2 regions of the Lysinibacillus sp. G4S2 genome follow, and region 2 is predicted to be linked to the other one. Evidence: riboswitches for the same ligand, from Rfam matches in the RefSeq annotation. Region 2 holds a riboswitch; the other holds the start of a gene.
The links. Region 2 has a riboswitch for cobalamin ahead of QUF91_RS25955 (hypothetical protein). Riboswitches for the same ligand answer to the same signal wherever they lie in the genome.
Positions count from the first base shown of each region.

Region 1: another riboswitch for cobalamin. It lies ahead of QUF91_RS03550 (FecCD family ABC transporter permease); the one in region 2 lies ahead of QUF91_RS25955 (hypothetical protein).

Region 1 covers NZ_JAUCFJ010000002.1:648,174-663,985, forward strand. Annotated here, with positions in the region: gene QUF91_RS03510 (YwiB family protein) at 405-836, shown strand; gene argS (arginine--tRNA ligase) at 836-2,503, shown strand; gene QUF91_RS03520 (hypothetical protein) at 2,555-3,421, opposite strand; gene QUF91_RS03525 (hypothetical protein) at 3,352-3,753, opposite strand; gene QUF91_RS03530 (MerR family transcriptional regulator) at 3,934-4,323, shown strand; gene QUF91_RS03535 (class I adenylate-forming enzyme family protein) at 4,316-5,818, shown strand; gene QUF91_RS03540 (acyl-CoA dehydrogenase family protein) at 5,820-7,487, shown strand; gene QUF91_RS03545 (hypothetical protein) at 7,531-7,689, opposite strand; cobalamin riboswitch at 7,804-7,986, shown strand; gene QUF91_RS03550 (FecCD family ABC transporter permease) at 8,198-9,199, shown strand; gene QUF91_RS03555 (adenosylcobinamide amidohydrolase) at 9,196-10,668, shown strand; gene QUF91_RS03560 (cob(I)yrinic acid a,c-diamide adenosyltransferase) at 10,766-11,329, shown strand; gene QUF91_RS03565 (heterodisulfide reductase-related iron-sulfur binding cluster) at 11,806-14,028, shown strand; gene QUF91_RS03570 (acetyl-CoA C-acetyltransferase) at 14,226-15,431, shown strand; gene QUF91_RS03575 (3-hydroxybutyryl-CoA dehydrogenase) at 15,431-15,812, shown strand, end outside.
Region 2 covers NZ_JAUCFJ010000002.1:5,100,118-5,115,929, forward strand. Annotated here, with positions in the region: gene QUF91_RS25950 (helical backbone metal receptor) at 1-871, opposite strand, end outside; gene QUF91_RS25955 (hypothetical protein) at 873-1,415, opposite strand; cobalamin riboswitch at 1,624-1,825, opposite strand; gene QUF91_RS25960 (glutathione peroxidase) at 2,554-3,099, opposite strand; gene QUF91_RS25965 (hypothetical protein) at 3,333-3,881, opposite strand; gene ytvI (sporulation integral membrane protein YtvI) at 3,975-5,033, shown strand; gene QUF91_RS25975 (C40 family peptidase) at 5,413-6,594, opposite strand; gene QUF91_RS25980 (ABC1 kinase family protein) at 6,941-8,929, opposite strand; gene QUF91_RS25985 (hypothetical protein) at 9,073-9,237, opposite strand; gene QUF91_RS25990 (c-type cytochrome) at 9,535-10,485, opposite strand; gene QUF91_RS25995 (DsbA family oxidoreductase) at 10,815-11,519, opposite strand; gene QUF91_RS26000 (sulfite exporter TauE/SafE family protein) at 11,532-12,308, opposite strand; gene QUF91_RS26005 (sulfurtransferase TusA family protein) at 12,364-12,591, opposite strand; gene QUF91_RS26010 (MBL fold metallo-hydrolase) at 12,680-13,807, opposite strand; gene QUF91_RS26015 (DsrE/DsrF/DrsH-like family protein) at 13,886-14,281, opposite strand; gene QUF91_RS26020 (rhodanese-like domain-containing protein) at 14,379-14,675, opposite strand; gene QUF91_RS26025 (rhodanese-like domain-containing protein) at 14,688-14,978, opposite strand; gene QUF91_RS26030 (metal-sensitive transcriptional regulator) at 15,072-15,332, opposite strand; gene hmpA (NO-inducible flavohemoprotein) at 15,528-15,812, opposite strand, start outside.

The sequences.
Region 1 (15,812 bases), 4.5 Mb from region 2:
TGTTTTATATTTGTTCTTTATTAATCCCTACAAAGTGCTAATGTTCATATTTGTATAAAAGAAAGGTTCTGTTAACAACAATCTTTGCGAACTGAGCCAATAAAACAGAGCCTGTATCGACAATTACTTGGTAATTAAAGATACAGGCTCTTAATTTCAATATTTAGTTGTCGTTATATATATTTAAACAAAAAAGATTGAAACATAACGTACTCATACATTCCTGTACATTTAGCCCCAAAAACATGCTTGTTAATGCATTGACTTGCGCGGAAGAGACAACAGAGAATAATATCTCAAACGCTGATTTAACGGACTTCCTAACACATGCATGTTGTATTTTGCGTCATTCCTAATATATAATAAAAAGGTTATAGTAAAAACAATAAAAGGGAGCGTCCATAATGGCCAACGAAGCAAGATCGCAGGTGAACATTAAGCTCATTTCTACGATTCGTCCGATCGATGGGGAGTCCGAAAGTTATGAAATGTTGCTGTCAGGGCAGCTACTTGAAAAAGCAGGAAGCATGTATTTGAAATATGAAGAGGTGCAGGAGGATAAAACCATCCGCACAACTATGAAGCTAGGCAATGAACAGGCATTAATTATGCGTAATGGAGCAGTAAAAATGCGACTACCACTTAACATAATTGAACAACAAATGGGTCATTATGAAAGTGAGTTTGGTTCAATGCCACTTGTCATAGACACGAAAAAAATGACGTTTACAAAACAGGCAATAAGCGGAGATTTCCATGTACAGTATGATTTACTAATGGGTGGGCAATCCGTTGGCAACTATACATTAGACATTACATTTACGGAGGTACAATGATGAACGCAGTAGAACAAGTACAACAAGCCATTAAAGATGCAATTGCGCAGGCTGTTGAAAAAGCTGGCTTAGTAGAGGCTGGCACAGAGTTAAATATTCACCTTGAAACACCGAAGGATAAAGCAAATGGAGACTATGCGACAAATATCGCTATGCAATTAACGAAATTAGCAAAAAAACCACCTCGTGCCATTGCCGAAGCCATTTTAGAAAATCTTGAAACAGCAGGTACAGTTATTGAGAAAATCGATATTGCTGGCCCTGGTTTTATGAATATTACTGTACGTAAAGATTTCCTAACAGACGTAGTAAAAGCAGTACTTGAGCAAGGTGCTGATTATGGTCGTTCTAATGCTGGTGCCGGAGAAAAAGTTCAAGTTGAATTCGTATCTGCAAATCCAACTGGGGATCTACATTTAGGTCATGCACGTGGAGCTTCTGTAGGGGATTCTTTATGTAATGTGTTAGATATGGCAGGGTACGAAGTATCTCGTGAGTACTACATTAACGATGCGGGTAACCAAATTAATAACTTAGCTTATTCACTAGAAGCGCGTTATAAGCAAGCTTTAGGATTAGAAGCTGAAATGCCAGAGGATGGCTACCACGGTCCAGATATTATTGAAATCGCTGGTAAACTAGCTAGCGAGCATGGCGATGCAATTTTATCTAAAACTGATGAAGAACGTTTTGCATTCTTCCGTCAGCATGGTTTAGCGTTAGAATTAGACAAGTTAAAAACAGACCTTGCTAACTTCCGCGTAAACTTTAATGTATGGTATTCTGAAACTTCACTGTATGAAAATGGCAAAATTGAAGTAGCATTAGAAAAACTAAAAGCGAATGGTCATGTATTTGAAGAAGACGGTGCTACTTGGTTCCGTTCAACAACATTTGGCGACGATAAAGACCGCGTGTTAATTAAAAATGATGGCTCTTTCACATATTTAACTCCGGATATCGCATACCATGAGGATAAAATTGTACGTGGCTTCGATAAATTAATTAATATTTGGGGCGCTGACCACCACGGCTATATTCCACGTATGAAAGCTGCTATTCAGGCGCTTGGCTATGACCGTGATACGCTTGAAGTAGAGATTATCCAAATGGTTCAGCTTTATAAAAACGGTGAAAAATTCAAAATGTCTAAACGTACAGGGAACGCTGTTACAATGCGTGAGCTTGTAGAAGAGGTTGGCTTAGACGCAGTACGTTATTTCTTCGTGAAAACTGCAGGCGATTCTCATATGGACTTTGACCTTGACCTTGCCGTATCTCAATCAAATGAAAACCCAGTGTATTATGCACAATATGCACATGCACGTATTTCATCTATTTTACGTTCAGCAAATGAGCAAGGCTTTGCTGCAACAACAGACAATTTAAGCTTGTTAGTTGCTGAAAAAGAAATTGATTTACTGAAAAAAGTGGGCGACTTCCCGAAAATGGTAGCAGATGCTGCGAAGCACCGTACACCACACCGTATCGCCAACTATATTCAAGAAACAGCAGCCGCATTCCACAGCTTCTATAACGCTGAAAAAGTGTTAGATGCTTCAAATAAAGAGCTAACAGAAGCTCGTTTAGCCCTTATTACTGCTGTGCGTACAACAATTGCCAACGCACTACGCATAATCGGCGTATCTGCACCAGAAAAAATGTAATAAAAATCTTTCCAGCCCCGGCATGATAATTTGCCGGGGGTTTTTTGTGTCTTAGATAGCTAGAGCGATTGAAGTGGCAGAAAGAGCTGCAGGGGCGACGGATAAGCAGTCGAAGCGACGGAGAGAACGGTCGAAGTGACGGAAAGAAACATCGAAGCGACGGATAGCTTCGTCAAGGTCGTGGATAGAACGGCCAAAGCGACGGATAGAAGCCGAGGCGACGGATAGAATTGCAAGGACGACGGAAAGAAGCTGAGGCGACGGATAGAATTGCAAGGGCGACGGATAGAATTGCAGGGGCGACGGATAGAGTAGCCAAAGTCGTGGATAGAACAGCCAAAGCGACGGAAAGAAGCTGAGGCGACGGATAGAATTGCAAGGGCGACGGATAGAACTGCAAGGACGACGGAAAGAATCCTCGGAGCGACGGAAAGAAGCTGAGGTGACGGATAGAACTACCAGGGCGACGGATAGAACTGCAAAGACGACGGAAAGAATCGCCAGAGCGACGGATAGAAACATCGAAGCGACGGATAGAATCCTTGGAGCGACGGAAAGAAGCTGAGGCGACGGATAGAATTGCAAGGGCGACGGAAAGAACCGCCAGAGCGACGGATAGAACTGTAAAGACGACGGAAAGAATCCTCGGAGCGACGGAAAGAAGCTGAGGTGACGGATAGAACTACCAGGGCGACGGATAGAACTGCAAAGACGACGGAAAGAATCGCCAGAGCGACGGATAGAAACATCGAAGCGACGGATAGAGTAGCCAAAGTCGTGGATAGAACCGCCAAAGCGACGGATAGAATCCTCGGAGCGACGGAAAGAAGCTGAGGCGACGGATAGAACTACCAGGGCGACGGAAAGAACCGCCAGAGCGACGGATAGAGTAGCCAAAGTCGTGGATAGAACCGCCAAAGCGACGGATAGAATCCTCGGAGCGACGGAAAGAAGCTGAGGCGACGGATAGAACTACCAGGGCGACGGAAAGAACCGCCAGAGCGACGGATAGAGTAGCCAAAGTCGTGGATAGAACCGCCAAAGCGACGGATAGAATCCTCGGAGCGACGGAAAGAAGCTGAGGCGACAGATAGAACTACCAGGGCGACGGAAAGAACCGCCAGAGCGACGGATAGAGTAGCCAAAGTCGTGGATAGCACCGCCAAAAAACGTGGATAGAACGGCCAAAAACGTGGATAGCCCCGCCAAAGCGACCTCAGAACCGCTGATTCGACAAATAGAATCCTCAACAAAGCGCAAGATAGCCCCGCCAAAGTGCCGGAAAGAACCCGCCCAGCATCGAATAAAACCCCTAAACCGATCAATTCATCTTCTTAAAACAATAATTTTCTGTAAATTTCAAATATCTTGTTGAAATTTACGTTAGCGTCAATGGTATACTGTTGGAAAATCGGAAGGCGATGATGATGTTGAAGACGATTCAAGAAGTGGCTAAGCAGTTTAATGTTTCAACACGGACGATTCGTTATTATGAGGAGCTTGGGCTGCTTCATCCTAATCGTTCATCTACTAATCAACGAACCTTTTCAAAAAAAGAGTTAGCGAAGCTTAAGCTTATTTTCCGAGGAAAGCGTTATGGTTTTTCACTTGAGGAGATTAAGGAAATGGTATTGCTGTTTGATTTTGATCGCACGGGTATTCAGCAATTGGAGCGTACAGTTGAATATGGGGAGCAAAAAATTCGAGAGATTGATAGTAAGATAGCAGAACTTACACAAATGAAAAATGAGTTGCAGCAATTACAAGGTGTGTTTACTGAAAAATTAGCGACTTTAAAGGGAGAGATGCACGATGAATAGTTCGAATTTGTTAGCACGTAATGCGCGAAAGTATCCAATGAGCGAAGCGGTTATTTGTCAAGGTAGACGAGTGACCTATCGTGATTTAGATGAGCAAGTGACGCGTTTTAGTCATGCTTTATTAGAGCAAGGTGTGGGACAAGGCGATAAAGTCATCATTTTTATGCCCAATGTTGTAGAGTTTGTTGTTAGCTATTTTGCAATTCAGCGTATTGGAGCTATTGTCGTTCCAGTAAATGCGAAATTTACGCTACAAGAGGTCGAGTATGTAGCGAACCATGCAGACGCTAAAGCTATTCTAGCCCATGCAGCAATTTTTGCAGCGGTGGAAAACATCACGGTAGTTCCTTTAAAAATCAAAACAGGGCAAGAGCATGCGGGTTGGCTAAACTATGAAACTCTTATTCAACATGCAAGCACTCAAACAATCGATTGCCAGTTGAATGAAGAGGATGTCTCAACGATTTTATATACATCGGGTACAACTGGAAAACCAAAGGGTGTGTTGTTTAGCTATCGCAATATATTAACGGTAGCACAAATGATTGCAGTAGAAATGGAAGTAAAGCCAGAAAGCCGAATCCTTCTCATGATGCCGTTGACGCATTCAGCTCCATTGCATTTATTTTTAATGGCAGGCGTACTTGTAGGCTCAACTATCGTGCTAACACCGACATTTACACCTGATTTGTTTATTGATTCAATCGAGCAGGAAAGGACAACACATTTCTTTGGTGCACCTGTCGCCTATTTGTTAACAGCCCAAATGCCAAGATTGCAAACAACAGATTTATCCTCGATGAAATGGTGGGCTTATGGTGGCGCACCGTTATCACAAAATGAAGTCCGACATTTACAAAAAGCTTTCAGAACAGAAAATTTAACCTGTGTCTATGGCTTAACAGAGGCTGGTCCAAACGGTTCAATATTGCTTGGTGAAGAGCATGCAACGAAGGCAGGAAGTATTGGTCGGCGTGCACCACTTGGAGCGGAGCTGCGTATTATTAACGATGACGGAGAAGATGTTCGTGTTGGTGAAGTAGGAGAAATTGTTTTACTTGGTGAAGGCAATATGCTGGGCTATTACAAGGATGAAATCGCAACAAAGGCTGCCTTTATAGATGGCTGGCTGAAAACAGGTGATTTAGCTCGCATAGATGAGGATGGTTATATTTGGATTGTTGATCGTAAGAAGGATGTTATTTTTTCAGGCGGTGTGAATATTTATCCGAAAGAAATCGAAGATAGAATTTTGAGCTATGACGGGATATTTGAAGTTGCTGTAATAGGTGTCCCACATCCGGAGTGGGGAGAAACGGTGAAGGCTGTCTATGCCACTAAAACAGAAATTGACGAAGACGAACTTAAAGCTTATTTAGAGGAGCATCTTGCTAAATATAAAATTCCACGCATGTTTGAGCGTGTGGAAGCGCTACCACGAAATGCATCAGGCAAAATATTAAAACAAACCTTGAAAGGACAAGAGGTGAGATAGCATGAAGGTTTTACAGCAGGCAGAAATGAAAACAACGAACTTTTTTAAAGATAACGACACACTTCATAAAGTTTTAGAAATGATGCTAGATAAAGAGTTTGCAGAATATGCAACACGTGAGCTAACAGATTTCGGTGAGCTTTGTGCTGGAGATATTGATGTGAGAGCCAAACATACGGATCGAGAGGGTGAACCTCGCTTACAAAGGTATAATGCATATGGTGAAGAAGTGTCAGAGGTCTGGGTTAATGATGGCTATAAAAAAACAATTGAAGAATCATACAATACGGGTATTGTTGGCTATGTGCATAAGGATATTCCGCAATTAGGTAGAAAGGGTAACTATGTGTATAGCTTTGCTCAAGGTTATATACTGTCCCATACAGAGCCAGGCTTTTACTGCCCTGTTACGTTAACAATGGCAACGGCTTATTTACTTGATCATTATGCGAGCGATGAGGTGAAGGAGCGTTTTTTACCACATGTTTGTGCAACAGGAGATACCGAGCTGTATGAGGGAGCTACATTTTTAACGGAGCGTCAAGGTGGTTCTGATGTTGGTGCGAACGTTGTAGAGGCAAGAAAAGACGGTAATCAGTATCGTTTATTTGGTGAGAAATATTTCGCGTCAAACGCAGGAATGTGTGGGGTTGCCATGGTACTGGCCCGTATGGAAGGGGCTCAAGCAGGCTCGAAAGGTTTAACTCTATTTGCGGTCCCGTGGCGCAATGAGGATGGCACTGTTAACAACCTCCGTATTCGACGTTTAAAGGATAAACTTGGTGTTAGAGCAGTACCTTCTGGTGAGGTGGAATTTGATGGTGCATTAGCTTATGTTGTCGGTGAGCCGAATAAAGGAATTTATTATATGTTGGAGGCACTTAATTTATCAAGAATTTGCAATGCTGTTGCTTCTATCGGCATTATGCGCCGTGGTTTTTTGGAGGCGAAGCACTATGTGACAAATCGTCATGCATTTGGCAAGCCTTTAACGCAATATCCTATGATTCAGGATACATTAGGGAACTTTGCTGCCAAGCTTCATGTAGAAGTTGCTACTGTTTTTGATCTAATTCAGCTTTACGATAAAGTAACAAGTGGACAGGGTAATGAACAGGACATCATTATGAATCGCTTAAATATTGCTATTATGAAAAAAGAAACGGCAGAGCAAGCGGTCCATTATGCAAGTGAAGCGATTGAATTACATGGAGGGAATGGCTATATTGAGGATTTCGTTACACCTCGCTTATTAAGAGATGCACAGGTGCTGACTGTGTGGGAGGGAACTGCTAATATTTTAGCATTAGAACTCATTCGTTTAGTAGATAAGTTTCAAGCGCATGAATTGTTTGTTCGTGTCATGGAGGAACGTCTAGAAAAACTAGCTGACAGTCCATTGCTTCAAATTGTAGAGGAGCAATTAGCAAAACTAGACTTGACATTGCGAACATTTAGCGGCTTAGATGAAGCAACGAAAACGTTTGAGGCAAAAAAGGTTGCAGAAAAAATGGCACATGTATATGAAAGTGTTGTAGCGATCGAATGGGCACATAAATTCGGCGGTAAATATGAAAAGCTAGCAGATATTTATTTAGAGAGCACATGGGCATTGCGAGAAATGGGTGCGCCAATGAAAACGGTTCAGTATTTTTCTGATATAGTTTAACTTCTTTCAGCGGGTGTCCAAATTCCTGCCGAAATAGAGGAACTTAGTCTAAAAACGCCACGTCTTGTGGTAACAACTGAGTGACCAACATCATGTTGCTGACGCTGCGCTTTCGCACAAAAAACAACTGTTGCTGACGCTGCACTTTCGCACAAAAAACATCATGTTGCTGACGCTGCACTAGCACTACGCTTTCGCACAAAAAAACATCATGTTGGTCTAAAGCCTCCGGACGCAATTATGCCGGGGCATAATTGATTTGATTAGAAGTTGTCTCGAATCGAGGCGACTTCTATTTTTTTCATGTATAATAAAATCAACTGAAAATTATAAAGGTTCTTTACTTATGTAAAGTGAAAAGGGAAATCGGTGTCATTCCGATGCGGTCCCGCCACTGTATGTGTGAGTTTTTTCAATTTGCGCCACTGAAAATTTCGGGAAGGCATGGAAAAGCGAATGGAACACGAGCCAGGAGACCTGCCTTTATAGAAAACACGTTACAGCCTACGAGGATAGGGTGGTAGATTTTGTAAAAGTATTTTTGTGCAAATTTGATCCCCTCATCTTTTTATGATGAGGGGTTATTTGTTTTGTATGATTGATGTCGATAAATTCACAATCGTAGGCGATAAAAGCTAAAATGCATCGATAAATCAGAAAAACAAGTTGTTAAATATAGGCACAGATTGACTAAGGGGGAGAGCCTTTAAATGAGTAGAACGTTTATAGCCTATGTAACAGCAATTACGCTTCTAATTATTAGCATCTGGTGTGGCGTAGCGATAGGCTCAGTTCATATTCCACTAGAAGTATTGTGGAATCAGGCGGCAGATGAAACAGCTGCCAATATTTTATGGAAAATTCGTTTACCTCGAGTTCTGCTGGCTGGACTTGTCGGGGCATCTCTTGCCATAGCAGGGGCAGCTTTTCAAGGCTTATTAAAAAATCCTTTGGCAGATCCTTATACGTTAGGTGTTTCCTCGGGTGCATCAGTTGGCGCAGTTATGACGATTTTCTTTAGTATATCAATTCCAGTAATAGGCAATTATGCATTGCCAATCTTCAGTATGATAGGTGCAATATTAACGATGGTAGCTGTCATGGGCTTTGCTAGAATAGTAGACCGCACGCTAAAAATGGAAACTCTTATTTTAACAGGGGTCATCTTTAGTTCATTTTTAGGCTCCTTGATTTCATTAATGATTGCATTATCTGGTGAGGAGCTACGACAAGTTATGGGATGGCTGCTCGGCTCAGTATCAATGCGAGGTTGGCCTTATGTTCAAATGATTATTCCGTTTGTGATAATTGGCTCAATCATGCTTTGGACACAAAGACGCGAGTTAAATGTTCTGTTATATGGAGAGGAACGCGCGAAGCATTTAGGTGTTAATGTTAAGCGTAGTAAATATATAATTTTGGTAGGCGGGTCAATGTTGACAGGAGCAGCAGTAGCGGTTTCTGGTACGATTGGTTTTGTTGGCTTAGTTGTACCACATATGACGCGGATGCTTTGGGGTTCAGATCACCGTCATTTATTGCCATTATCATTTTTAAATGGGGCAACTTTGCTCATTATTTGTGATTTAATAGCTCGAACAATTATTATGCCAAGAGAGCTACCGATTGGCGTAATTACTGCATTTATTGGCGCACCCGTTTTTTCTTATATTTTTTATAAGCAACGTAGAAGCAAGGGGGGACGGGCATGATTGTTGTTGAACATCTTTCTGGTGGCTATGAAGACGTGCCGATTGTCCAGGATATAAGTTTTTCCGTTGAAAAAGGAAAAATATTAGGGATTTTAGGCCCGAACGGTAGTGGAAAATCCACACTGTTAAAAGTAATGAGTGGCATACTACCAGCAACTGCAGGCACTATATTAGTAGACGGTAAAAATATTAGCAGTTATAATGCCCGTGCATTGGCAAAAAAAATGGCAGTGTTACCACAATTACATGCAAATGCCTTTTCAAACAGTGTACGTGAGGCGGTATCACTTGGACGTTATCCACATCAAACAGGCTTCTTTTCAAGCTGGACTGAACGCGATGAACAAGCGGTCCAACATGCGATGCTACAAACAGGTGTGAAACGCTATGAACAGACACCGATGGAATTTTTGTCGGGCGGTGAACAACAACGAGTTTTTGTTGCCCAAGCCCTTGCGCAAACGTCGGAAATATTACTGCTAGATGAGCCAACAAACCATCTCGATATTGCCCATCAACGTCAAATTTTAGATATGGTGCGAAAAGAAGCAATTGAATGTGGATTAACCGTTATTATGGTACTGCATGATATGAATTTAGCTGCCCTCTATTGTGATGAATTATTACTAATGGAAGGCGGAAGGATGCGAGCATTTGGGGCACCACATGAAGTATTAATCGCTTCGCAAATTGAAGACGTTTATCATGCGCGAGTAGCGACTTATGCACATCCTGAAATTCCAAAGCCTCAAATTACAATGATGCCGGCCTCAGTCGAACATCAGCAACGTGCTGTCATCGAAAAGGAAAATTTCACTGTTACGGATCATTACATTCAGCTTCAATCAGAGTTTCCGTTAAAAACGGTTTCCTCAGCAGTCCATAATCCGGGTATCGGTTGGTATGATTGCCTATTAAATCGCTCTGTACCAATAGATTATGTCATTAATGATGTAAAGAAAGAGGTCGCTGAATTTTTACAAAAGGAGCATTTTTCACCTACAAGTACAGTCGTTATGTTAACAGCTGTCCCAACAAATCTTGTAGCCATTAATGAATTTAAAGCTTCTTTTGGTAGCGTATTTGTTGCTGTTACGGCTGGTGTTGGTAATGCAGTGGATGTGTCACGAGCACATGAAAGACAGGATGAGCCATATATTGGTACTATAAATACATGGGTCATCGTAAATGGTTGCTTATCAGAGGAAGCGTTTTTCCAAGCAATGATGACAGCTAATGAGGCAAAAACAAAGGCATTGCAATCAGAAAATATTCGTGATGAGCTAAGTGGTACGATTGCAACAGGTACTGCTACAGATAGTTTATTAATTGCGGCGACACAAAAAGGGGAAGAAATGCAGTATGGTGGCCCAATTACGGATGTGGGCAAAATTATCGGTAAAGGTGTTTTTGAAACAACTGTACAGGCAATAAAAAATTATCTTCATTCAGCAGAGGGTTTTCTGTAGCGAAAGCGCAGTGTCAGCTACAGATGATTTATTGTAGCGTCAGCTATAATTACGCCAAAGTGAAATTGATAAAAATAAATTCTAGGAGATGAGAGAAATGAAGCTTTACACAAAAACTGGCGATACGGGGAAAACAAGTCTTATAGGGGGACGTGTTGACAAAGATAGTTTACGCGTAGAGACATATGGGGCAATTGATGAGTTAAATTCTTTTATTGGCAAGGCAGTAAGTGAATTAGATCGTGAGTTATTCAAGGATATTTTAATTGATTTAGAAACGATTCAGCATGAGCTTTTCGATGCAGGTGGTGACCTTGCTAACGTCATGAAGGAACGACATTATAAGCTGACAGAGCAGCCAATTGAAGTGTTAGAATCTCGTATTGATGCATTATCAGATGAAGCGCCACCATTACAGCGTTTTATTTTACCAGGTGGTGCACCAGCAGCTGCAACCTTGCACATTGCTCGCACTGTAGCGCGTCGAGCAGAGAGACAAATGGTAACGCTTATGAAGGAAATTGAAGATGTACCGACAATTGTGCAAAAGTATTTAAACCGTCTATCGGATTATTTATTTGCGGTTGCACGAGTTGTTAATCATCGATTGAATGTTGCAGATATTGAATATATTCGAAGTGGCAATGTCTTTAAAAAATAACTTGATCTCCAAAAGCTGTGGATGACATTTGATATAGGTTGATTGTACTTTGAAGATTTATCGGAACAAAATCTCATTTTATCGGAATAATTTTAGCTTTTATCGGAATAATTCAGTTTTTATCAACTAAGATCCTACTTTGAAATCTAGCACACTTAAAAAAGTCGATTTGCCATCAAAAACATGATGCAAATCGGCTTTTTAAGTATCTATATACATTCAAAAGGTAGATTTATAATATAAATGAATAAATCTCTTTAGTTTTTCAATGCCCTCTAAAAAAATTCAGGGTGGCTTTTTTTCTTGTAAAATGTAAGAATATAAAATTATCAGAAATATTTCCGTTTTATGTTGACTGAATGCTCACTCATTTATTAGAATAGGAATATAATGATGAAATGATGTACATTTACGTATGAGCTAGCGAATTTATCACAAAGAGAGAAATTGACGACAAATTAAAGGGGGGACCAACCATGAGTCCATTACTAATTGCAAACATTGTTCTAACAGTCGTGGTTGTGCTTTATGCAGTAGGATTGTTCTTCTATCTGTTAAAAACACGCTATAAGTATGTTCAATTGGGGAAAAAGGTTGAGTTTGATGAAAGTGTTAAAGAACGCATTCGCTATATTATGGTCAATGTGTTTGGCCAAAATAAGCTATTAAAAGATCCGAAGAGTGGTTTAATTCACGTAATGTTCTTCTATGGATTTTTAATGGTGCAGCTAGGCGCTATTGATTTAATTTGGAAGGGGTTAGTACCTGGATCACATCTGCCACTTGGCATTTTCTATAGTGTCTTTACATTCATCCAAGAGCTTGTGGTATTAATGATTTTAGTGGCGGTTGTGTGGGCATTTTACCGTCGCTATGTAGAAAAGCTAGTACGTCTAAAACGTGGCTGGAAAAATGGTCTTGTCTTAATTTTTATTGGCGGGTTAATGGTATCAACATTGCTTGCAAATGGTATGGGATTAATTTGGCATGGTGAAGAACTATCATACACTGAGCCAGTAGCATCTGGTATTGCCGCTATTTTCAGCTTCCTACCAGCATCAGCAGCGGCAGTTGTGTTCTACGTGATGTGGTGGGCGCATTTATTAATTTTACTGACATTCTTAGTGTATGTACCACAATCGAAGCACTTCCACTTGATTGTAAGTCCGATCAATGTGTACATGAATCGTTTAGATCGTACAGGTACGCTAACACCAATCGACTTTGAAGCGTTAGAAAATGCTGAAGATGAAGATGATATTCCAGCAATTGGTGTTGGACGTATTGAAGACTTTACACAAAAACAAATGCTAGATTTATATTCTTGTGTAGAGTGTGGACGCTGTACAAATATGTGTCCAGCATCAGGAACAGGGAAGATGTTATCACCGATGGATTTAATCGTGAAGCTTCGTGATCACTTAACGTTTACAGGTGCTGTTGTGACAAAGCAAAAACCTTGGGTACCTTATCAATTCTTTGCTAATACAAAGGGGAATCAGTTAGCAATGGCAGCTGGTGCTGAGGGCGCAGTCATTGAAGATATTTACAGCCCTTCTTTAATCGGCGATGTCATTACGGAAGAAGAGATTTGGGCATGTACGACTTGTCGTAACTGTGAGGATCAATGTCCTGTAATGAATGAGCATGTCGATAAAATTATTGACTTACGCCGTTACTTAACGATGACTGAAGGGAAAGTAAACCCTGACGCACAACGCGCGATGACAAACATCGAACGTCAAGGCAATCCATGGGGCTTGAACCGTAAAGAAAAAGAAAACTGGCGTGACCTAGATCCAACAATTCATATTCCGACAGTAAAAGAGCTGAAAAAATCAGGCGAGGAAATGGAATATTTATTCTGGGTAGGCTCAATGGGTGCATTTGATAATCGCTCACAAAAAATTGCTTTAGCTTTCTGTCGCTTATTAAACGAGGCAGGCGTGAAGTTTGCGATTTTAGGAAATAAAGAGAAAAACTCAGGGGATACTCCTCGTCGTTTAGGAAATGAGTTTTTATTCCAAGAGCTTGCTACAGCGAATATTGATGAATTTGAGAAAAACGACGTTAAGAAAATCGTTACAATCGATCCGCATGCTTATAATATCTTTAAAAATGAATATCAAGATTTTGGCTGGAAGGGCGAGGTTTATCACCATACTGAGCTATTAAATGAATTGATTGATGAAAATCGTCTAGCGTTAAATTACGAAGTTCATGAAACAATTGTGTTCCACGATTCTTGTTATTTAGGTCGATATAACGATGTTTATGATGCACCACGCGAGATCCTACGTGGTATTCCAGGTGTTAAGCTTGTGGAAATGGAGCGTAATCGTGAGACAGCAATGTGCTGTGGCGCAGGTGGCGGTTTAATGTGGATGGAAGAGCATGTCGGCAACCGTATTAACGTAGCAAGAACAGAGCAAGCTTTAGCAACTGATGCTTCAGTTATTTCTTCTGGATGTCCTTACTGTTTAACGATGCTTGAAGATGGTACAAAGGCAAAAGAAGTTGAGGATACAATCAGTACATTCGATGTTGCAGAGCTATTAGAGCGTTCTGTGTTTGGTGAAAAAGTGAAAGCTGTCGAAGAGTCTGTTGAAGAAGCAGCGGATGTGATGGTTGAAGAAGTAGTAGCTTCTGTAGAAAATGTCGAACAAGACAAGAATGCAGAGACTAACGCAGAAAAATGATAGTTATTGCAGAAATATTTTTGTTATCTGAAAAATATAAATTGCACAATAAATAATTGTTTTGTAGAATAAGATTAAATGGGAATGGGAGTTAACTTAAAACTCCCATTTTTCATAGCAAGAGGTCGAGCGAGCGTTCAGTCAACAGAAATGCTCTGATACTTCTTCTAGAACGTAAAACAAAAGGGGTGTTTTACTTGAATAGAGCTGTAATTTTAGCAGGAGCAAGAACTGCATTTGGTAAATTTGGAGGTTCACTATCAGCATTAAGCGCAAGTGATTTAGGTGCAATCGCCATAAAAGGGGCACTTGAGAAAGCGAATATTTCGCCTGATGAAGTGAATGAAGTGATTTTAGGCTCCGTTTTACAAGGGGGACAGGGCCAAATTCCTTCAAGGCAAGCTGCAATAAAAGCAAATTTACCAATAGCGGTGAAAACAGAAACGATTAATAAGGTTTGTGCATCAGGTATGCGCGCTGTAACACTAGCTGATCAGCTAATTCGATTAGGGGACGAAGAAGTGATTATCGCTGGTGGTATGGAGTCAATGTCCAATGCACCGTATTATCTACAAAATGGTCGAACAGGCTTACGCATGGGCGATTCAACAATGGTGGATGGCATGCTATATGATGGCTTAACATGTGCCTTTGATAAGGCAAGGCCACATATGGGAAGCTACGGCAATACGACAGCGAATGAATTTTCTTTAAGTCGTGAGGAGCAGGATGCTTGGTCTGTTCGTAGTCATGAACGTGCGCTTACAGCAATTGATAAAGGTTACTTTGCTGAGGAAATCGTGCCTGTGGAAATTCCACAACGTAAGGGAGAGCCGCTTCAAGTCGATACAGACGAGGCACCAAGAGCTGGTACGTCAATGGAGGTACTAGCAAAACTCAGACCAGCCTTTGACAAGGGCGGAACGATTACAGCAGGTAACGCACCTGGCGTTAACGATGGTGCATGTGCCTTAGTAGTAATGAGTGAGGAACGTGCAACGCGTGAAGGTAGGGAGCCACTTGCGGTGATTATCGGCCATGAAGAGCTTGCTATTGAGCCAGAGAATTTCCCACAAACACCGGGGCTTGTTATTAACAAGTTACTGAAAAAGACGGGTAAATCATTAGCGGACATTGATGTCATTGAAATTAATGAAGCCTTTGCAGCAGTAGCTCTTGTTAGCAAGCAACTGGCAGATTTAGATGCTGAAAAGATCAATGTTAACGGCGGTGCAGTAGCATTAGGTCATCCGATTGGAGCATCTGGAGCACGCATTATTTTAACACTTGCACATGAATTAAAGCGCCGTGGCGGTGGTATCGGAATTGCTGCTATCTGCTCAGGCGGAGGGCAAGGCGATGCGATTATGATCGAAGTACCAAAAACAGGGGGACATGAATGATGGGTATTCAAAAGGTAATGGTTATTGGTGCAGGACAAATGGGCTCTGGCATTGCACAAGTTTGTGCACAAGCTGGCTATGATGTCAAACTGAACGATATGAAGCAAGAATTTTTCGAGCGCGGTTTAGGGGTGATTACGAAAAACCTGACACGTGATGTCGAAAAGGGTCGTAAAACTGAGGATGAGAAGGTGGCTATTCTAGGTCGCATTAGTATGTCACTAGATTTACAGGATGCTAGTGATGTAGATATTATCATCGAGGCCGCTGTGGAAAATATGGAAGTGAAGCAATCCATCTTTAAGCAAATTGATCAGATTGCACCGGCACATGCCATTTTAGCTACGAATACATCATCTTTACCAATTACGGAAATTGCCG
Region 2 (15,812 bases):
GATCTATAAAATAAACCGCTTTATTTTGAATCGCTGTAATTGAATTCCATCCACCACGTGCAAGAATTTCTGCTGCTGAGTTTTCCGTATTCACTGTTGTTAAAATCACTTCTGGATTTTTCGCAATGACATCTTCCTCAGATACCTTTTGCCAGCTTTCGAGATCAGCAAATACATTTTTCACGTTTGCAGCATTTAAAATCTCTTGTTGGAATGTACCAGAACCAGTTGTATATATATCTGGCTTTGGACTAATTTCTAAATAAATATTTTTTGCTTTTACATCTTTTACTTTTGCTTGGACTTCAGCAATTTTAGCTTTAATATCTTCATTTAACTTTTCACCTTTGTCTTCTATCCCCATAACAGATGCAACTTGTTGGATATCACCGTAAACATCATCAAATGAAGTAGCCGATTTAATGGCAAAAACTTTAATTCCTGCATCTTCAAGAACTTTTAGAGCATTTAAGTTTTCATCATCACTACCAGTTGTATAAGCAATAACTACATCTGGCTTTAACGCTAAAATACGCTCACTATTGAATGTTGTAGAACTTGACACACGCTCAATTTTTTTTGCTTCTTCTGGATACGTATCAAACTCAGTTGCACCAACGATTTTGTCGCCAACGCCTAGTGCAAATAATATTTCTGTATTACTTGGTTGTAATGAAACAATAGTTTTAGGCACTGCATTAAACTCTACTTCTACACCACGATCATCCTTAACTTTATAACTTGTTTTCTCAACTTGTTGATCTTCTTTAGAAACAGTCTCTTTATTAGTATCTTCTTTCGCGCCACAGCCAACTAATACGAAGGCCAGCATCAGCACAGAAAGCCATTGTAGCTTAAACATTTTCTTCATTTCATTGATTCTCCTTTTTCTTTTTCATCGGGTATGACTTACTTATAAACGGTATTTCAGCAATACCAGCGTGTTGATTCGTATAGACGGCCATTACAAAAAATACATTGGCTAGCAACCCTAAATAATCAAAGAGAATAGCTGGTACTTCCCGTTCTTCAGACACTTTGTGCAAAATGCGATATGACTTTTTCGCCTCGCTACGGCATAAATGTAATGCTGCAGCAGCCTCTGTTCCTTGAGGTAATACAAAACTTTGTATTTCCCCCTTTACATGACTAACATAGAAATCATAACGATTACTTAGCCAAGTCAAATCATCTTCAGTTACCGCTAATTTACCTCGTACTGAGCCATTTACATGGTAAGCCAATGGCAAAATAGCTAGCAAATCATCGGCTACTACCTCTACCGTCTCTTTTTTCACCGCTACTAAAGCGGCCCCAATATGTGTTGTAAGGCTATCCGTTCGAATTTCAAAATCTACTGTCGATGCCTTTTCACGCATAAATGGATAGCAAGAATAACGTGCATCTTTTTTCAAGTCTAAGTCCCCGCTTTCCTTCATGAAAAATTCTTACTTTATAAATACCTTCCAATGCTTGTCCTATAATTTCATCAGGTAAATTATAAGTGTACATAAAAAAACGCCGTTCCTTCTATGGAAACGACGAAAATAACAGAGATAGTGTCGCATAGACACGACATAGCCTATGGATTTGCCGCATATTCCCCTAGCTTCCGAAGAGTATTTATACGTTCAAATAAAGGTCGGTCTCCTGGCTTGTACAGTTTAACTCCATTCGATCATGGTACGAATCATAAAACCTTCCCATCTAATATTTAGACAGTGGTATATATTTATGATACCTGTACTTACAGTTGCGGAAACAGCTTCGGTTTTTCACCGAATTCCCGATTATGCTTGTTAACACCTTTATTTCGCAAGAATAATTCACTTGTAAAGCAGTTTAACATATATTGATAGGAAAAAATAGCTTTGAGATAAACGGAAAACAAAGGAATTCGAACAATAGTAAGCCATTTTTCTACATAGCTATACAAAATCTCAGGCGTGTTGATTAGGAAAAAATAGGTTTATTATTGATCGATGAAAGGGTTTTTCTTGTTGCTATTTAGTGTCGAGACCCAAAACAGAATCGCTAAAGCTACTTTCGTTCGTTTTATAGGCATACTTTGAAGATTTATCGAAACAAAATCGCTCATTATCGAAACTTTTTGAGCTTTTATCGAAACAAAATCTCATTTTATCGAAACTATTTGGGCTTTTATCGAAAAACAAGCTCTTTCTATCAAAGAAATCAACCACATGTTATTATGAAGAGCTTGTAGCGTAGGGCTACTCGATGCTCGTTCGCAGAAAGCCTTACTCTGTGCGAAAGCGAAGCGTCAGCGACAAAGCGAGTAGCCCGTAGCGGAAATCAGATCCTTCTAATTTAATTAGGGTGGATAAAAATGGTTAATCAACACACCTGACAAAATCATTCTCTATTCTGAATTCACGAGATTTAAAAATGAAGATCTTTACAAAAATATGTACTTGATTGCACATTCCGCTGCGGAAGGACGTGTAAACGTAGTCTGATTCTCCCTCTACTCATATGCTTTCATCAACCAACTTTTTAATCAAAAACGGATTTTAGTATTGATTCAAGGTTATTTTATAGGATTTTTTCAATCGCTTGTTCAATATCAAGCTGTGAATCTGTAGGTTCAAAGCGGGCAACTGTTTTACCATTTGTATCTATTAAAAATTTCGTAAAGTTCCAGCGAATATTACGACCATCTAAAAAACTAGGCGCAATTTGGATAATTGCTTCTGCTAACATTTTTTCCTGCATACTTGCCTTGCCAAATTCGCGATAATCTATCTCGTGCTTTAAATAATTGAATAATGGGTGTGTTGCATCTCCATTTACCTGCACCAATTCAAAAATTGGGAATGTTACACCATAGTTGATTTTACAAAGGTGTGTAGTTTGTTCGCCATCTTCAGGATTTTGATTATCAAATTGATCACAAGGAAAACCTAATACGACGAAATTATCTTTCCCATATTTGTCATACATTTTTTGTAAGTCTTCGAATTGATATGTAAAACGACACTTGTTTGCTGTATTAACAATTAACAGCGTTTTCCCTCGATAAGTTTCCATTGATAATATTTCACCATTTGGCTTCTTTACTAAATAATTATAAATGCTCATTGTTTAACTCCTTTTATTTTTTCATATATTATGAGGTGTGTTGATTAATCATGTTAGAAGACAATATTTTCCGCTAAGGGCATCGACATACATTAGCAAAATTTTAACAAAAAAAAATCCTATTACCGGTCAAGAATAAACCTATTTTTCCCTGCCCAACACGCCTGGATATATTATAAACTATTTCTCTATTAATGAAAGAATTTTCACAAAAAATAGCCATTCCACGAATTTTAATGGATGGCTTTCCTATATCTTCTTTTGCATTTAACATCTTGTTCTTCCTCAATTAAACGCTCCGCAATTTTTAGTAGCTTCGGGTCTTTCGTCTCATCAAATAGCTTTTTAAAAGATAAAATAATATCATAGCGCATTAATTTCGGATTCTTTTCGTCTAAGCATGTTTGGAATCTTTTTGCCAAATATGAAACGACTAAATCTCTTTGTACCTGCCCTGCTACACCTATTTTCCAAATTGCCTGCAAAGTATGTCTCGCAGTTTCTGTTTTTTCATCATATGTCACTGCCCAAATCTTCAAGAAGTCTTCTAATACTCTCTCTTCCGGATCACTTTTCGCTGCTAATGCGCATAAAAATTGTGCAGCGCTTGCACGAATATGTCCATTTTTGTATGTAAGAGCTTTAACAAGCTGTTCCCAAACTGCATATGTCCAATCAACTGGTTCCTCCATTATTTTCATCAATTCTTCGTAAGATTCATATTGAATATCGCGATCACGCTCTGTTAAATTACTAAAAAGTTGCATAATCTCTTTTTCCATGATTCCATCCCTACCTTTATTGTTTCAGACCGTAATAATATTATAATTTTTTATGGTACACTTAACTTACTTTGCGTAAAAGAAGGTGAGTTTATGAATAAAATTAATACTAGGAAACTAATTTTTAGAATGATTATGATTATTTCTTTAATCGTAGCCGCATATTTTATTGTCCCGGTTTCCGTTCCCATAATATTAGCTGGTGTTACCGCATTTTTTTTAGAGCCAATTGTTATGTTCTTTAAACGGCGATGGAAAATGTCTCGGAAAATTGCAGTTGCCTTTATTTATATAGTGAGCGTTATTTTAATTTCTATTATTTGTTACTTTACTATTACACAACTTATGTCGCAAATAATTTTAATTTCAAAGCAAGCTCCCTATTATATTTCAAAACTATCAGAAATGTGGCTCAACATGCAAGAAAACATTTCTAAATACACAGAAGACTTTCCTCCCGAAGTAAGTACCTCGCTTCAAAATACAACAATGGATTTCATAAAGAAAATGGAAGAATCTTTTTTAAACTTCTTTAATTATACTAAAGTTACAGCCTTCTTCGCTGAAATCCCAAGCCTATTTATCAGTCTTCTCGTTTATATGATTGCTCTATTTCTATTTATGCTAGATTTGCCCAAGTTAAAACAGATTACTTATAAATATTTAAAGCCTAGTACTGCAAATAAATTGAAAATCGTCTTGAATCGTTTAAAGGGTGCTATTTTCGGCTATATGAAGGCACATCTACTCGTTAGCTTTGTTATTGGAGGCGTCACACTTATTGGCCTCCTACTAATCCAACCAAAATATGCAATAACGATGACCATCATTATATGGCTAATTGATATTATTCCTTTCCTCGGCTCTATTATTATTTTAGCGCCATGGGGGCTTTATCACCTATTGGTAGGAAATATATCTATTGCTGTAAAATTATTCATCCTAGCTGCTATTTTACTCATTATTCGTCGAGTAGTCGAGCCTAAATTAATGGGTGACCATATCGGTTTATCAACTTTACCTACATTAATTGCAATGTTTATTGGTCTTCAGTTATTTGGTGTGATCGGTTTACTCGCAGGTCCTTTTGTCATTATTTTCTTTATTGCATTAAAAGAAACAGGTATTATCAAGCTGAATTTTAAAATATAGCATCAGGCGTGTTGATTAGGAAAAAAATAGGTTTATTATTGAGTGGTAAAAGGATTTTTTCGTTACCACTTTGCCAATATTTTTCCATTTTAACTGATTGTAGCGTAGGGCTACTCGACTCCCGCGGGAAAGCGAGACAGACGAGACCCTACACGGAGCAGAGCGGAGGAAGCGGCTCGACGCTCGCCCGCAGGAAAGCGAGTAGCCCGTAGCGGAAATCAGCCTCTTTGAATGTATAAAAATGGTTAATCAACACGCCTGATATAGCATTTTAAATAAACACCCATTCAATCATCCCCAAACAAAAAAGGTCATCTTTGTATTTTTTCATTACAAAGATAACCTTTTTGCTATTTAAATCGTCTATATAATGTAAGGCTTATTGAATACGTCCGAAGCCTACTAAATATTGATTCCACCAATCAAGTGATTCAATGACAACACCTTTATTTTGTGCATCAATCATCGTGTTATTACCTAAGTAAATACCTACATGCGCTACGCCTGAACCATAGCTGAAGAATACTAAGTCACCTACACGTGCTTCACTTGCTGAAATACGTTGTGTTGCTAAATATTGTTGTGATGCTGTACGAGGTAAAGATACACCTGCTTGCGCGTAAGACCATTGTACAAGACCAGAGCAGTCAAATCCTGTCGATGGGCTACTACCGCCCCAAACATAGCTGCTACCTAAGAATTGCTTCGCAGTTGAAATAGCATCACCTGAAGATGCAGTTCCTGCGCCAGACCCAACAACAACTTTTTGTGCATTACCTTTGTTACCATTATTACTATTGCTACTATCCTTGTCAGAGCCACTATCGTTACCATTGCCATTTGTTGCTTGTACAACTGGAGTAGCTGATTGAAGTGCACGTAAACGAGCTGCTTCTTCCTCTGCTTTTTTACGTTCTGCTTCTAAACGTTCTTCTTCTTTTTTCGTTGCGATTTCTGCCTTTAATGCTAAAGATTTTGCTTCGTTCTCAGCTTTTTTTACTTCCATTTCGCTTTCCTTTTGTTGAAGCTCTTGGAATTGCTTTTGAAGCTCTTTTTGTTTTTCATCTAATGTTGCTTTTTGTTTCTCTAAATTAGCCTTATCTGCTTCTTGTTGATCTACTAATTCTTGGTCAGCATCCATTAATGTTTTTACCGCTACGACACGGTCCATTAAATCTGCAAAGCTTTTTGATTCAAGAACAACGTTTAAGTAAACACCCACAGTGTCATCTTGTGCTTGATACGCAGCCATACGTTCACTTAAAATTTTTGAACGTTGCTCAATACGCTTTTCAGTTTCTTTAATATCTGTATCAACTGCTTTAATATCTGCTTGTACTTTGTTAAATACTTTTACTTTTTCATCGATCTCTTGTTGTAGTTTTGTTAATTCTTCTTGAAGCTTTTTAACTTCTGCATCTATTTTAGCTTTCTTATCAATCATTTGTTGAGATGTTTCTTCTGCGTGTACTTCTGTTGGTTGAACTGTGTTAAATAATAAGCCACCAGCTAGTGCTAATGCTAGTACCACCGACTTACGCCATTTATTGCGCTTACCCACTTAACTTCTTTCCCTTCATTAGTCAATTTCGCTCTTGTAGTTTTAATGTAATCAATTGAACGATTTTTTTTGTAATTTCTTATATTTATATTAGCCTTTTAAAGTTTAGCATTATTAGCATAACTTTTATACTATTTCACACCTTTTTAATCGTTTAGTAAAACTCGAAATATATTTGTAACATTCACGTAAATTCTGAAAAATTCTCTAAAATAGCTTTTTTTTCTACAAAATAAGCCTTTTAACTCTTTTTCTATTAGACACACCCGATAATTTGTAATCTTTTTGTAATATTTCACGAGAACATTATGAATATAAAAAAAAGGTAAGGGAACATCTCCCCTACCTATTGCTTCATAGAGCGTAACGCTTGAATAGAAAGCCGAACTAAAAGAATAGCACACAAAAATAAACCTATGTATGCAGCTGTATTTAAGTAAACGGCATATGAAGCGTGAATAAATTGTGCGATTGCTAAAAGTGCTACAGAAATAATGCCAAAGGTAATACCAACAAGAAGCAGGACCAACTGGGAAAACAGATTTGTAATAAAACGAGCATTATGCTCATCCGAAAAAACATCGTGATGTAAAATAATTTTCCCGCTCTCCACCCGTTGAATAAGCTGGTCAACTCGTCTTGGCATTTTGCGTAATGTCGGAATAAGCATGGATAGTTCTTCTTGCAAGCGTTCCTTTGTTGCCATCGGTTCTTTAAATGGCTTCAGGAAAGATGCCCGCATATACGCGGATGAAAAATCTTTTGCTTCCGTAAAAATATCAAAACTCGAATCAATTACCCGCAATGTCCCATCCAATGTTACTAGTGACCTTAGCGCTAAACCTACCGCAGGATAGAAAGCAAGACCGAAATCACGAACAACCGTAAATAACGCATGTATTAATTCTTCTGTTGGAATTCGATCCACGTAAGAAATTTTCAACAAGATTTGATCAATTGCTTGTTCCATCTTTGCACGTTCTGCATGATCAGCATTTTCAATCAATAGTGTTAAGCCATCATATAAAATACTTGAATCATTTAGCTGAATCCCCATTAAAAATAGCTTTAAGCCCTCTTGTTGTGTAGCTCCCAAACGACCAACAGCACCAAAATCAAGCAGGATTGGTGTGCCATCTATCTCATCAATATGGATATTTCCTGGATGTGGATCTGCATGAAAAATACCCGAAAAGAGCATCTGCTCAAAGAAGGAATATAAAACAGTACGCGCAAACTGCATACGATCAATTTTTAAACTATTAAATACAGCCGTACCATCCGCAACACTTTTCCCACGTACATATTCCATAACAATAATATTTTCATTACAATATTCTGTATAGATTTTTGGAATCCGTACCTTATAATCGCTTTTAGCAAGGGCATTTGTCACCTGCAATGTATTCCGAACCTCAATATCTAAATGAATTTCCTCGCGTAATCCATCTGCAAATCCTCTAGCAAGTTCCCGAAAGCCCAGTGACTCAGCCCATGAAGACTTGCTTGTTAGCCAATTGGAAAATTCCTCTAAAATATCGAGATCATCTCGCATGATCCCCTTTATTTCTGGACGCAATAGCTTCACCACGACTTCATCATAATTCTTTAATCGTGCCTTATGTACTTGTCCAATAGATGCCGCAGCAATAGGCTCCATTTGAAAATTTGCAAAGATGTCATTCACCGGCTTAGGAAGTGTTCCTTCTAAAATTTGAGTTATCTGCTCTGGCGGTAAAGGCTTCACACGATGCTGTAGCCTCTCCAACTCATCAATAAAGATGGGCGAAAACAGTTCTTTACGTGTAGAAAGCACCTGACCAAATTTAATAAATATCCCACCGCATTGCTCTAAAGTAGCCCTTAAAGCAATTGCAAGCTCCTTTTCATTTTCTCGTTGTCTTGCGTATTTAATCGTTTGAACAACACCATTTGTCACTGCTATTTTTAACACATGTCGCAAGCGCTTTTGTTGTCGCCAGTAGCTACGAAGGCGCAACAATAGATTTTTTTGACCATTACGACGATCTCCAGCTGCAATACCACTTGGGTCAAAAAGCTCAAAAACAAGGTAGAGCAGCATAGAAATTAGCAGCATGCTACCAATCCAAATAAGTGTACTGACCTCTGTTACCGTTTGCATCACCGTTTCGGATAAAAAATCTGTATGGCGCAAATAAGAATACCAGTAAACAAAGGACGTCAAGATCACACTAATGACTACAGAAAGAACCCTACGAACAAAATTGATATTTGAACCAATTAATCGACCACTTACAAAATAAATAATCCCTGATACAACAATGATTTGGATTAAAAATTTCAAAAAAATCAACAGCGTAACCTCCGATGCTACTTCTTAATACCGCAAGTATAACAAATTACGACCTTTTAATTAAAACGAATCCATTGCGCGAAAGGATTCTTTCGAAATGGATTCCCTTTCTAGTAAATACAGATGCTTTGACATTAGTTGTTTTAATATGGCTCATCATCATAACGTGTGGTTGATTTCCGTTCCGACTGGGCGCTTTGTTGCTGACGCTTCGCTTTCGCACAGAGCAAAGCTTCCTGGGGGCGTCCGATGAGCCGCTTCACTCGCGATGCTCGCTCCAGGGCCTCATCTGTGACGCTAATCCCCAAGGAGTCGCCCAGTCGGAACGAAGATCAACTTAAATACATGACATAACGTTGTAATAAATGCCATCCACAACTTTCAATGATGATTCTAAATATATCAATTTAAGGATAAGACGCCCATAAAACCTCAGACGTAGATTTAGTAAGCAATAAAAAATACCTTTAGACAAAGATCATCTAAAGGTAAAAAGCATTGAAAGGTTTAAGCGGTCACTAGCACTGTGCCGTTAATCTTTGTATTCATTTCTTTAATTTTCGATGTTGCTCGTAAAAAATGCTGTCAATTCGTAGCATCCTCTTTTATTTTGCAGAAAGCACTTGCTCCCAATCTATTGTGCCATTTTTAATTTGGTCCCGCTTTTCTTTATTCATAATATCATTTGGACGTCCACCTTTTGGCCAATCTTTATCATGATTTGCCCATTCAGGTCGATCCTGCGATAAAATATAGGCTGCTAAATCAGCGGCATCTTGATCTGTCAAAGTTCCAGCTGCACCGATTGGCATATTAGTTTTAATGTAGCCAGCCATTTTTGACATACGTGCCATACCCGCTCCATCATTAAATGATTTTTCACCCCATAATGCCGGACCTGTATTAGCGCCAGTACCAGAACCATCAACCGCGTGGCAAGTGATACAAGACTGGGCATATAACTCTTCACCGTTCGTTACGTCTGGTATAGGCACGTTTTTCATAGTACTTGTACCTGCCCATTCACGCTCTGCCCCAATAGGTACGCCCTCTGAAATATAGGTGAAGTACGAGACCATAGCTTCTAACTCTTCGCTGTTCATGTCAAACTTTTTACCGTTCATACTACGAACCATACAACCATTAATACGCTCTTCAATCGTTACAACATCACCTGAACGTGCAATATATTGCGGATAATTCGCCGTAACACCAACTAATGACGCAGCTTGCTCATCGATGCCAGCCCCCGCATGACAGCTTGTGCAAGATAATTGATTCCCAACATACTCTTCTGCGGCAACATGTGTATTATTAACTAGTTCATAGCCGTATAATATCGTTTCTTTCATAGGTCCATCCGGTACTTCTTCCATACTCGGCGGTGCATAGACAACTGACTGAGCAGCTCCTGTTGTTGGTATTTTTGTCTGTTCTGCGGCTTCTTTGCTTTCTCCGTTAGCATCTCCTAAAATTTTGTCACTAATGACTGCCCCCACAAAAAGTGTACCTGCTAATAATACTGTCCCCGCTACTCCCGCTACTATAGTTTTCATCTACAATACCCCCCTTTGTATATTCACCTATATTTTAGCAAAACAGCATATTTTTCGATGTGATTTTCCTCACACCTCACGCAAATAGAACCCTTTTGAGGATAAAATTTCAAATTTTATTGTTCTATAACACAACAATCCAGACTTAATACCTCTTGTAGTATGTTTAGTTATCTGATATTCTCTTTCACCCTAGCGTAATTATCGCTGTCTTACGGTAACGCTTCGCTTTCGCACATAAAAAATTTATTGCTGTCTCATCGGTATAATAAATTCTCAACACTCTAAAATGCCGAGTACAGCATTGTACCCGGCATTTTAGAGTTCCCTTATAATTTACATTCACCATCAACACAAGTAGCTTCACCCTTGCCTACCATCTTTAACACCGGCTGAATACCTGCTATCTCTGCCGCTTGATGTAAAGTTCGTACGAAAACCTCATTCGGCTCTGCACCTTTAATACCGTAACGATTTTCAAAAACAAAGAATGGTACACTTTGTACACCTAGCTGCTTTGCATCATATCGATCTTTATCCAAATCTTCACTGAAGTCCTTTGATGCAAGAACACTCTTCGCCGTTTCAACATCTAAGTCTAAATCTTTAATGACTTTTAATAAAAATGTATCCTCGTTTAAGTCTTTTCCTTCTGTAAAATAGCCACTCATAAGTGCCTCTGTATAGGCTTCCTCTTTCTCAAACTGCTTTGTCCATTTTGCCAATCGATGAGCTTTTTCAGTATGGGCTGTTTTCATATCTTCAAAATTGTAATGTAATCCAACCTCTTCGGCCCGCATTGCTATGCCCTTAGTTATTTCCTTTACTTCCTCTATCGTTGAATCATATTTTACAGCCATACTCTCATATAAAGTTGGTGCATTTTCCTTAGGCGTATCTGAACCAATTTGATATGCTTTGTATTCAATTTCCACCTGCCCTGAATAGCCTGCCAAATCAATGGCATGTTCCAATTCTCGTTTGCCAATGTAGCAGAACGGACATGTAAAATCTGAAAAAATCTCAATTCTCATTTACTAAGCCTCCTACAATATATCCACCCAAATTTTAATGGCAGTTGCTAAAATGAGCACCGCTAAACTACCTTGCAAAACTTTCGTATCTAATTTTTTCCCTGTTCTTGCACCTAGTGGAGCTGCTATTAAACTAGCTACAATCATAATGAATGCAGGATAATAATCAACTTGTCCCGTCATCAATTTTCCCATTGTCCCACCTATCGAGGATATAAGGGTAATAGCAAGGCTTGTAGCGATTGTCATACGTGTTGGTATACCTAATACTACTAGCATTATAGGGACTAACAAGAAGCCACCAGCTGCCCCGACAATCCCCGATCCAATACCAACAATAAACGCTAATATGGCCGCTATCGGTTTATTGAACGTCACTTCATCCAACAGCTTGTCGTCCATTTGCTTTTTCGGAATAAACATCATAACTGCAGCAATCAACGCCAGTACACCATATACGACGTTCACTCCAGCTTCAGATAAAAATCGGGAGCCATAACTACCAATGAAGCTCCCTACTAATATGGCACCACCCATATAAATAATCAGTGATTTATTTAAATAGCCACCTTTTCGATATGCCCATACCCCAGCGATAGAGGCAAAAAATACTTCTACCGCACTAATACCTGATACCTCATGTGCTGAAAATGCAGCAAAACCAAATAAAGGCGGGATATATAATAACATTGGATATTTTATAATCGCCCCGCCAATCCCTAACATTCCCGATACAAACGAGCCCACAAAGCCAATCAAAAATATTGTAACGACCCATGCTAAATCCAACTTTTCTCCTTCCTTCAAAGAAGGGTTGTTCTAAACCTCGAAAACCCTCATAACCTTAAGCTTTCTGAATAAAGAATGTCATGACACCAGCATCTTCAGATTTGTCTAAGATTGTATGACCGCCAGCTTTCGCCCAAGCAGGGATATCCGCTAGAGCTCCTTTATCCGTTATTTGAACCTCTAAAATTTCACCCGAAGCTAATGTATCAATAGATTTTTTTATTTTCACTATAGGCATTGGACAAGATAATCCTTTTGCATCTAATTGTAAGTTTGATTTCATGTTTTTTCTCCTTTGGAACGGCAAACTTGTAAGCAATTTTGCCGGTTCTGATTTTTTTCATGACTTTACGAAAACGGGATATTACAAACTATCGAACTGCACAGCGATTCGGACCAATCTCCATCTCTGTTTGCTCATCTTGTGCCGGGGTAATCTTCCCCATATTCACTTGGCGAATTTCTTGATATGCATTCGGCTGCGGAGGCAAATTATCAGTTACAACGCTACGGAATTTAACTTCATCCTGAATATTTAAGCCGTGATTTTCTGCAAATAATTGTCCAAGTCGTTTTGCAACAGTTCCATCTTCATTTAATTCATCAATAATCATAAAATGAGCTGGCAAAACAATTAGTTCGTCTGATAATTTTCTATATCTCTCGTAAAGTGTTGCGCGCAAATCACCTACCCAATCTTCTGCAAGACCCGCTAAATCCGGACGTCCAATTGAATCAATAAACAAAATATCTCCAGTTAATAAATACTTGTTGTCCACAACAAATGACGTTGAACCAATTGTATGTCCAGGTGAATAAATCGCTCCAACATCTATTTTGGAGGCGCCGATTTGTACAGTTGTTCCATCAATTAAAGGTGTATAGTCAAACACAACCTCTTCTGCATCTTTCGGTGGTAAATAGTACGTTGCGCCAGTTACAGCTGCGATATGACGCCCACCAGAAATATGATCAGCGTGCAAATGTGTATCAAATACATATTTAATTTTTACATTTTTAACATCCGCAAAGCTCGTGAATGCATCTGTAAAACGTACAGCATCAATAATAGCTGCCTCTCCTTCTGAGATGACCATATAAGAAAGACAGCCCTTCCCTAAACGTACAAATTGATAAAGCTCACCACCACCTGTTAAATCGCCCACTTTAATCGGTTCTAAATATTCACTCCACGTTTTCATTCCGCCTTCTAAATAAGCCACTGTACGTCCCGCTTCCGATAACATCTCAGCTACCATCATCGACGATCCTTCTTTCGCACAAACGACTAACACCTCTTTGTTAGCTGGAATCTTCGATAAAATATCCTCGACACCATCTAACAGCTCAAAATACGGAATATTAAGGTATTCAAATTTACGCCCATCAATTTTCCAATCTGCGAATGCATCTGTATTTCGAACATCTAAAATAAATAATTCTTCATTATTAATTACTTTTTTCGCTACTTGTGCTGCGCTCCATTTCAGAACTGACACTCCACTTACCCCCCGCAGTATAATTCTATCGATTTTTTTAGCGGAAAGAAGCCACCTCCGCCTGTATAGCTAGTTAAATTAGAATGTTAATGACGGCGCTGCATCTTTTGCAAACTCTAAGAACGTCACAGCTCCCCCAACCTCGATACCATCAATAAAATCATCTGTCGTTAAACTCATTACATCCATCGTCATTTGACATGCGATAAATTTCACACCTAATTCCTGCGCCATTTCCACTAATTGTGGAATCGCCGGCACATTGGCCTTAGCAAAGCCTTCTTCATAACGCTCTGCTCCAGCAGGCATAGGTAATGCTTGCATCCCTTGTTTATGAATTAAATTCAACCCTTCGAATGTGAAGAAGATGGCTACTTCCTTCTCAGAAGCCGCCGCTGCTGTTGCAATGTTGAACACCTTATACGCATCGAAAAGACCACCGTTACTTGCAATGATCGCTACTTTATTTGACATAAATTAATTCCTCCTAAATGTTTTTTCAATAAATACCTAATCGGGTATTATTTTTACTAAAAAAATATAGCAAACGCTACAGTTCCCCTACATTCCCTTACCGTACTTCCCCTTCCCATGCAAGCATACCGTCAACCATATTTGTTACATCAAAACCTTGGCTTTCTAAAAATTGAGTAGCATTGCCACTGCGACCACCCGATCGACAGACTATAACATACGGTTCATTTTTATTTAGCTCATGCATACGAAATTCAAGTAAGCCTAGTGGAATATGAATGATACCCGGAATATGTCCCGACTCCACTTCGTCTATTTCACGTACATCGATTAAATTTAATGCCTGACCTTGCTCTAAAGCCTGTTGTACTTCCTTTGCTGAAATTGCCTTCATACTATTCTCCTCCTAATATGCACTCATGCCACCACGGACATTTGTTACACGCTCAAAACCCTGTTTTTTCATTTGCTTACACGCCTTACTACTGCGCATACCGCTTTGGCAAATGACAACGATTTCTTTATCCTTCGGTAGTTTATCAAAGCTAGAACCAAGCGGAATATTTTTGAATTGCGGGATATTACGTCCCTTATACTCTGCTGGTGTACGCACATCGATAAATACTTTATTTTTGTCATTCAATATATTTTTCAATTGTGTCGCTGAAATTGTCTGCACACCTTTCGCTGGCTTCATTCGCCAGACCAAAAACGCAATAACGATAGCAAGTATCACCCATGTTTCCAAATAGTATCGCCTCCTTTTTATACTATTAAGGGTATACTGAATTTACCTGCTCTTCACGACTAAATCCATCGCTTCCTGGATGACCGAATTCATTTTTTCGGCATCCCCTTCAGCAGTCGATACACATTCCAGTAAATTTTCACTAACGATCACTCCAATAGTCCGATCAACCGCAGAACGCACGGCAGATAGCTGTGTAATCACATCTTTACAGTTTTTTTCTTCTTCCATCATGCGTAAGACACCACGCAATTGACCTTCTATACGCTTCACTCGATTAACCGTTTTAGATCCATAAGCCATACTGTTCACACCCCTTTCAAAACGATCGATTGAACTCGCTTACGAGATTTATAATATACCCCATTAGGTATATTGTCAACATGAATGGCTTTGATTTTTTTGGAGCACTCACTCTGGAGAGCATTGTCCTATCCGTCAATAAAAAAAATCCCTGCTATGAGCCGTTACTCATAACAGGGAAATCCATCATCATTATTATTTTGCTAGTTGCATTGCTGGACCAAAGAATTCATAATGAATTTTTTCGTCTTTCACGCCAATTTCATGTAAATTTTTAATAACTGCTTCCATAAATCCGACAGGTCCACATACGTAAACTTCTGCATTATCGGCTACTTTTTCAGCTAATAATTCTTTTGTAAGTAACTTGTCTTCATCCGAATATAACGCTGTGTAAGTAGCATTTGGAAGTGCATTCACTTTCTCTTGAATAGCATCACTAAATGCAACAACTTTTTCATTGCGCGCACATTGGATAAA